Regions from separate parts of the Lysinibacillus sp. TE18511 genome, predicted to be linked through region 1. Evidence: riboswitches for the same ligand, from Rfam matches in the RefSeq annotation. Region 1 holds a riboswitch; the other holds the start of a gene.
What was found. A riboswitch is a leader RNA that binds a small molecule or an ion and turns the genes downstream of it on or off. The one in region 1 is predicted to bind thiamine pyrophosphate.
Positions count from the first base shown of each region.

Region 2: linked by a shared signal. The riboswitch ahead of thiT (energy-coupled thiamine transporter ThiT) and the one ahead of thiW (energy coupling factor transporter S component ThiW) in region 1 are both predicted to bind thiamine pyrophosphate.

Region 1 is NZ_JBSSFD010000003.1:177,874-182,093, forward strand. It holds gene ACVWXS_RS03605 (VWA domain-containing protein) at 1-388, shown strand, start outside; gene ACVWXS_RS03610 (MarR family winged helix-turn-helix transcriptional regulator) at 567-995, shown strand; gene ACVWXS_RS03615 (EVE domain-containing protein) at 1,011-1,472, shown strand; gene thiW (energy coupling factor transporter S component ThiW) at 1,548-2,048, opposite strand; TPP riboswitch at 2,473-2,580, opposite strand; gene ACVWXS_RS03625 (MFS transporter) at 2,656-3,852, opposite strand.
Region 2 is NZ_JBSSFD010000045.1:7,035-11,254, reverse strand. It holds gene ACVWXS_RS22085 (helix-turn-helix domain-containing protein) at 1-610, opposite strand, end outside; gene ACVWXS_RS22080 (hypothetical protein) at 912-1,244, opposite strand; TPP riboswitch at 1,369-1,476, shown strand; gene thiT (energy-coupled thiamine transporter ThiT) at 1,634-2,194, shown strand; gene map (type I methionyl aminopeptidase) at 2,473-3,228, shown strand; gene ACVWXS_RS22065 (hypothetical protein) at 3,255-3,968, opposite strand; gene ACVWXS_RS22060 (polyphosphate kinase 2 family protein) at 4,172-4,220, shown strand, end outside.

The sequences.
Region 1 (4,220 bases):
AGGTCTGATTTTCTTCCGTATTGCAGATGAAGAAAAGACTATTTACCAGGCTGGCTTAAGTGTTCCTTATAGTGCTGAATATGAATTACGTCCAGTGAATGATAAGCTAGTAGAAGAATTGACGAAGCAAACAGGCGGCTCCATTTTGAAAGAGCCAAACGAAGTATTCCGTGAGTTTAGTAAAAAAGGTGCGGAACGTCAAAATATTGCAACATGGCTTCTATTAGCAGGTATGCTACTATTCTTCATCGATATTACCATTCGACGCTTTGGATGGAGCTTCCTAACAAGGCCAAGGAAGAAAGAGCAGACTGTAGAAGAAAAAACAATACAGGCAGAAGACACAAACGTTGCCCAGCTATTAAAGGGCATGAAAAAACGACCTTAATAATTTAAAACGATGGTTCGTTGCTTTTTTTAGCAATGAGCTGTCGTTTTTTTTGCTTGTAAAATCATGAAAAGCGAAATTAATCTTGTTATTAATGGGATTTAATGTAATAATTAATAATAGTAATAAAATATTACTATTATTTTTAAATACTATTATATATTTTGGAGGAGTTAACATGACCAATATTATGAATTCTTTTGGTTTTCTAAGTTTTAAGTTAGCGGAGGCTCTAGAGGAAAATCTCGAGACATATATTAGCGAAAAATATCAATTGAAATCCAGAGAAGTTGGAATAATGATTCTTGTAAAAGAAAAAAAACTTAGCCAAATTCAAATAGGGCAGATTTTAAAAATAGATAAAAACAGTGTCCGCTTTTTTATCGATGATCTAGAAGAAAGAAAATATGTTTATAGAGAGAAAAATCAAGAAAATAGAAGAGAGAATCTAATATGCCTTACAGAACAGGGAGAAAATGTGGCAGAAGAATTATTGAAGATCCTTTCAATTTCTGAGAATGATGTTTTAGACGTACTTTTATTGGAAGAACAAGAGCAATTGAAACACATATTGAAAAAAGTATATGAAAATCGTTCGCCAAAATAAAAGGAGGTGGAAGCTATGTCACTATATCCTACGACTGAAAGAGAACCGAAATATTGGATTGGCGTGGTATCTCTTAATCATGTGCAAAAAGGGGTTGAGGGAGGATTCGGCCAGTTGTGCCATGGTAAAGAAAGACCTTTGAAACGAATGAAAAAAGGAGACTGGATTATATATTATTCTCCTAAAAACAGTTTAGATGGTAATGAACCTGTAAGAGCCTTTACCGCAATTGGAAGAATAAAAGACGAGCGAATATACGAGTTCCAAATGACAGAAAATTTTATTCCTTTTAGAAGAGATATAGACTTTTATAAAGATGCAAAGTCTGTTCCAATAAAAAGGATCTTAGATTATTTAGAATTTGTAGAAGATAAATCGAAATATGGTTATAAATTCAGATTTGGTCATTTTGAAATAAGTAAAAAAGACTTTTTATTAATTGCTCATGAAATGGGATTGCCGCTAAAGTATGGGTGAATTTAGTTGAATTAAAACGTTACTTTCTTAATTAATTGCCATTAAGGAAGTAACGTTTTTAAATTGCCATAAATATTATTTAAGCAGAGTGTTAAGGTTAGTTACAAATATAGTCTTACGCAAATTGCTAGCTACGACAAGGCCTAAGATAGCACCAATCGTACTTGATGTTAGAAAGGCTGGCATAAAAAATAATGCTGCCACGGATGTCCCCATTAATAAATGTGCGTAGGGCACTGCAATGAGTGAGGCAATAATTCCTGTCCCGAATATTTCACCGACACCAGCTAGCCACATCTTGCCGCTGTATTTATAGGCAAGAGCTGCACACAAAGCACCAATGACGCTGCCAGGTATAGCTAATAATGAACCTGTGCCTGTTAAAATACGAATAATTGCTGTGATAAAGGCGACCATAACGGTTGGCACTGGTCCAAGAATGATAGCGCCAATAACATTAATGGCATGCTGTACTGGATAGGCACGCGCAATTCCAGTTGGTATTGAAACGAAGGTAGAACCTGCTACGGCAATTGCTACTAATAAGGCCATGATTGTTAATTTTCGGATTGACATAATTTCTACTCCTTTGAAATATGAATTTAATTGTTAATACCAGTAAATTTGAAGTCCCGCCGGTAAAACCGAGAACAGCGCCGCTAAAACTGTGAGTTGAGCCGGTAAAACCGAGAACAGCGCCGCTAAAACCGCGAGATGCGCCGGTAACCAAGAGAACAGCGCCGCTAAAACCGCGAGTTGCGCCGGTAATCAAGAGAATGGCGCCGCTAAAACCGCGAGTTGCGCCGGTAATCAAGAGAATGGCGCCGCTAAAACCGCGAGATGCGCCGGTAACCAAGAGAACATCGCCGCTAAAACCATGAGTCCCACCAGTAACCTTGGAAATAATGTTGCTAGATTGGCGAGCATTCTTAAAGTAAACTTACAAAAAAAGCCGCTTCCTAAAAAACAATAGGAAGCGGCCTTGCATTTACATATTAAAAAGCAAGTGTCGCCACTTCCCTCCGCTAGTGTGAACTAGATCAGGTTCAAAGGGTCCGTATATGATAATATACGTCTCAGCCTTTTAAAGACTCCCCTAGTGGTAATAAAAAAATTTAATTTAATTCTATCTTATTACATAATAATGTAGCATTCTACCAAAAATAGTCAATGATTTTTCTGCCTATTTTGTATCAGGATGCAACAGGTGTGGTGCTTTTTTCATCGTCCAAATAAGGGCAAGGAAGAAGCAAGCCATTAAAATAATAGCTCCGAAAATATAAGGACTGTTCATATTCCAATCGAATAATATACCTGCTAATGCAGGACCAATCATATTACCAAGGCTCATATATGCATTGTTCAGACCAGCCGCAAAGCCTTGTTCCGTCTCAGCAAGCTTCGAAATCAATGTGTTGACAGCTGGGCGAATCAATGTCGTAGCTGTAGAGAAGATTGTCGCTACAACTAAAATAAGCGCAAAGCCAGACACAAACAAAATTAAGAAAATTGATACGGCGGCAATAAATAAATTGACTAACACTACTTTCATTTCGCCGAAGCGATTAAACAGTGGTGTAATCACAAACATTTGTACAACAACACCAAAAGCACCACCTACAACTAAGATAATAGCGATATCAGTAGGTGTGTAATTGAACTTTTCTGTAACAAATAACGATAATGTTGTTTGGAAGTTAGCAATTCCGAATGAGAATACAAGCATGATAACGAGCATTACAAAGTAAGGCATTTGAACTGAACGAACCATTTGCTTTGCAAGGTTGTCTTGCTTCTGCATTTTTTGCGCTGTATTTGGTTTCTTGGAAGGTAATAAAAACAACGATAAAATAGCTGCTAAGATCGCTGCAACTCCAGCAGTATAGAATGGGAAATGTAAACTAACTTTTGATAGGAATCCACCGATACCTGGTCCAATCATAAAGCCTAGAGACATTGATGCACCTAGCATGCCCATTCCTTTACCACGTTCTTCATACGTTGTAACATCTGCCACAAAAGCCATGATAGGTGGGGCAACAAATGCAGAGCCAACGCCACCTAAAAAGCGTGCCAAGAAGAGCATCCACACATCTGTAGAAAGCCCGAAACCAATTTGGGCAAGTCCTGTAACTATAAGACCGAAAATAATGAGATTTTTCCGTCCATATTGATCCGAAAGATTCCCAGCAATTGGAGAAAATACGAATTGAGCCAAGGCGAACGTTGCAATCAACATGCCAAGAATTTGTCCGGCGGCACCAAATAGTTTTAAATACTCAGGCATAACAGGAATAATAATTCCAATACTCCCCATTGCGATAAACATATTAAACATTAAAATATACAAAGCCGCCTTATTGGACTTCTGCTGGGTCATCGAATACCCCCTTCTTTAATCAAATATACTACAGTCTACCACAAGGCTTGTACCTTTGCTATTGACTAGAAGTCTGAAATAAGGGAATTGGCTACTGATCACCCTCACTGCTTTAGCCTTGGAAGGTATTTGTAGTTTCCTGACCGTTCAAAGTCAACTGACTGCCAAGCCTTGAAGCAAACACTGATGGGGGAATAGCGAACTTTTCGGCAAAACTGTCGGGCATTTATTCTCATCTAAACTAGCAAAAAGCTGTTCTCGACGTTAGTAACGTGAGAACAGCTTTAACACTGACTTGCATCGGTAAAAACGCCACGTCCTGTGGCATTACCGAAATGACCGACATCGTGTCGGCCCTCGTGCAGGCC
Region 2 (4,220 bases), on a different contig from region 1:
TTAGTCGACCTCGTGTTAAAGAGACACGTGTTAAAGCATTATAAATACGTTTAGAACGCTCATTTTGAGTAAATAATTTTGCATTTTCGATGGCAATCGAGGACTGATTTGCAAATGCTTGTAGCATTGTTAAATCACTATTCTCAAACTGTGTATCTCCTGAAAAGTTAACAATCGTTAACACGCCTATACATGAATTACTTTTATCAAGAAGCGGAGCACAAACAGCACTTTTCGGGTAAGTAAAATCACCGACTGCTTTTGTATAGTTTTCTTCATACTGTGGAAATAAATCGGCCATGTTTTCAGTTACATCATCGCTAGAGTGGAATCTAAATGCCTTCTTTTGAGAGAATACTTTTCCAGTCATCCCTTCATTTGAGGCAAGGTGAATTTTCTTCAAGTAAGCTAGATCATAACCAATAGCATGCTTAGCAATTAAACGATTTGTTTCTGTATTTAACATAAACAGCACACCTGCATCAGCACCTTTAATCACATGGAGTACTTCACTAATAAGTTTTTCTAACACTTGGTCTATATCGAGTGTTGAGGTTAGGACCTGCGCAGCGTTAACCAAGCTCATTAATTGTTTTTCGGTATTTATCATAAACAGCTCCTCATGTGTATTGCTAAATTTTATTTTACAGTGCCATATAGAAGATAGCGAACTGTTAATTAGCGAAAAATAAAGAATCTGCTGAAAAAAGTAAGCAGATTCTTGTTATTAACCCTATTTATAGATGTTTTTGGAGTGATTAGTCGTTGCTTTCTTTGTAGCGATTACTTTTTTTACAATCGGGATCACGATAGGTGCTAATTTTACGGCGGTTTTAACAACTTTAGATACTTTCATAAAAATAACAGCTCCTTTAACTATTAGTACTACCCGTTAAATACCGAAATGAAACTTATCGGATAACGCGAACGGCTTGAACAATATTCCAAATGACGATTCCTAGAGTGATGAGTAAGTAAATTGCCATTGAAGCAAACCAGATGATAAGAAACGTAGTGCTGTCTGAGTTCGAGTCAAAATTGTTAAATGATAAGGTTGAGAAAACAAAGACGGCAAAGAAGATAATTCCAAACACGAATGGAATTAAATGTGATATAAGTGCTCGGATAGAGTTTTTCTTTACGGAGTCATCTTTTGAAACAAAGTACACTACTAATGGCACAATAACAGGTGCGAACAAAATACTGAGATAACTAAAGGCAGATAAAATTTTTTGGTTCTCCATAGTTGTACCTCCTTTTTATATATTTACGCATGAAAAGCGGCAAAGTTTCAAAAAAATAAGTTGGAAGAGGTTGTAATCATCACCATGTTTTCGTACAATGAGGTTGTTCGAATAATTTAGATGTAACGACCACAAGGGGAGCTGATGATGTCAGCTGAGACTGGGCACGTAATGCCTTGACTCTTTGAACCTGTAAGTTAACGCTTGCGTAGGGATGTGGATAGAAACTGACACTTTTACGATGTGAGGCTCTGTCCTGGCATCGTTTTTCTTTATTCAGCCGAAAGCGTGCCGAATGAAGATGAAAGCTATTGATGTCAGATAGGGACATATCAGCGCATTTCTATTCCTTCTCTTGTATCCTACATCGGAACAAAGGAGAGAATAATATGGACAATAAACGATTATTAATGCTTGTGGAAATTGCGATATTCGCAGCGATTGGCCTTGTGCTCGATCAAGTTTCCTTTAAAGTATGGGCACAAGGTGGCTCTGTTAGCCTAGTGATGGTGCCAATTATTTTAATAGCATTCCGTTGGGGCCTTATTCCAGGGCTAACAACGGGCTTACTAATTGGTGTTATGCAGACAATGTTTGGTGCTACAATTGTACATTGGCTTCAAGGATTACTCGATTATGGTGTTGCCTTCACAGTAGTTGGTTTAGCGGCTGTTGTTCGCCAACCAGTGCTTGAAGCTGCTAAAAATTTAAACAAAACAAAAATGGCGCTTTATATTATTTTAGGAACTGTATTCGCAGGGTTTTTACGTTATGCTGCACATACAACTGCTGGCGCTGTATTTTTCTCAGAGTATGCTGGCGATCAAAATGCATGGATTTATTCAATCATCTATAATGGTACATATATGCTGCCAGCAACGGTTTTAACAGCAATTGTCGGAGTCCTGTTATTTACAGCAGCTCCTCAATTAATGCAACGAAAATCATAATTATTATGCCCTTCACATGAGTGGAGGGTTTTTTAGCCAGTTAGGGATGACATTTGTTGAAAAGTATACAATGTATATAAGTTGATCTTCGTTCCGACTGTACGCCCCTAGGAAAGCGCTCAGTCGGAACGGAAATCAACCACACGTTAAGATGATGAGCCTGTTTTTTAGCACTTTACAATTTATAATGGCATATAATAATTAAAGCGTTTAGCGTTTTTTGTATAAAAAGTTATGTTATATTAATGAATAGATATTAGATGAAAGGGACGTTAAAAATGATCGTAAAAACGCAAGAAGAGATTGAAGCCTTTAAAAAAATCGGCCGTATTTGTGCTGAAATTCGTGAAGCAATGAAGGCAGCTACAAAACCAGGTGTAACAACACTTGAACTAGATGAAATTGCAGGCCGTATGTTTGCTGAGGCAGGAGCAATTTCTGGACCTAAAGGGGAATATGATTTCCCAGGATACACATGTATTAGTGTGAATGAGGAAGTAGCACATGGTATTCCAGGTAAACGTGTGATTGAAGAGGGAGATATCGTAAACATTGATGTATCTGGTTCATTAAATGGCTACTTTGCAGATACGGGCATTTCATTTGTAGTTGGTGAAGGCTATGAAGATAAAGAAAAACTGTGTCGTGTAGCTAAAAGTGCTTTTGATCGTGCAATGACAAAAGTAAAAGCTGGCTCAAAATTAAACCAAATCGGAAAAGCTGTTGAACGTGAAGCATATGCCAATGATTTAACAGTGATTATGAACCTAACAGGTCACGGTTTAGGTCGTTCGTTACACGATGAGCCAAATCATATTTTAAACTATTATGATGCATGGGATTCTACAATTATGAAAGAGGGTATGGTGCTTGCAGTCGAGCCCTTCATCTCAGCTAAAGCGGAGCATATTGTCGAAGCTGGTGATGGCTGGACATTCGTTACGCCAGACAAATCATTAGTTGCCCAAATTGAGCATTCAGTTATCGTTACTAAAGACAAACCAATTATTTTAACTTCACTAGATGAACAATAAAAAAGCAAAAAATCCTGCAAACCAATTTATTTTTGGTAGGCAGGATTTTTTTTAATAAATAATATACCGACAAGTAGCACACCACATAAAAATAAGGCTGCCGTTGTCACAAGTAGCTCATCCAAACCATTATGTAATGCGACCCCAACATAGGACCAGATAAATACACTTGGATACATAATATCAAAATGGTGGAATCGAATATGTAGCGCTATTGCGACTCCGATTGTCAGTAAAATAACTGCCCAAAGTGGATTACTAAGGCCAAAACCGTTCCATTGATAAGATGTTAGCGTAAAGCTTACGTTAGTCATTAGTATAAATGTAACCCATGCCAAGTAAATCGAGAAGGGTATACGACCTGAAGGTGAGTTATCGCTGAGAGGATACGTATTGTACAACAAATATAAATACAGTACTAAAATAAACATACTGGCGATTGTCACGATAAATAGTTCGTGATGCCAAACAACAATTGTTAACGCCTGCATGATACATATGCTACTAAAGAGAACAGTCTGTTTAATAGTTGTCTTTTTAATATTCATGACTAACCAATAACCAAGTAACATGTAAATCACAATCCAAATCACATAGCTAGCATTAAAAGGTGCAAATATTACAGGAAAACGATTTGAGATTTCTAACGAAGATTGACCGTTTATTTTCATGAAATAGGATGTAAAGGTTAGGATAAGTGAGACAATAAAAGTTACTGTCATCAAAATAAATCGAGGCATGTTTTCCTCTCCCTTCGTGTTAAATTGTATAGGGAAAAGACAAATAAGTATAGGACTGTGACATAATAATTTCATTATAACGGAAAATTCCAACAATGTATCGTGTTATTTCGCCAAAATCATCTACAATTTACCATTTGCATAGGCATGCATATATTTCTTTAGTACAATAAGGGTATTCAACTGTAAGGAGTGAAGTTTTAATGACCCAAAATTTAAATAATCTAGATCTATCAATTGAACTAGATAAAA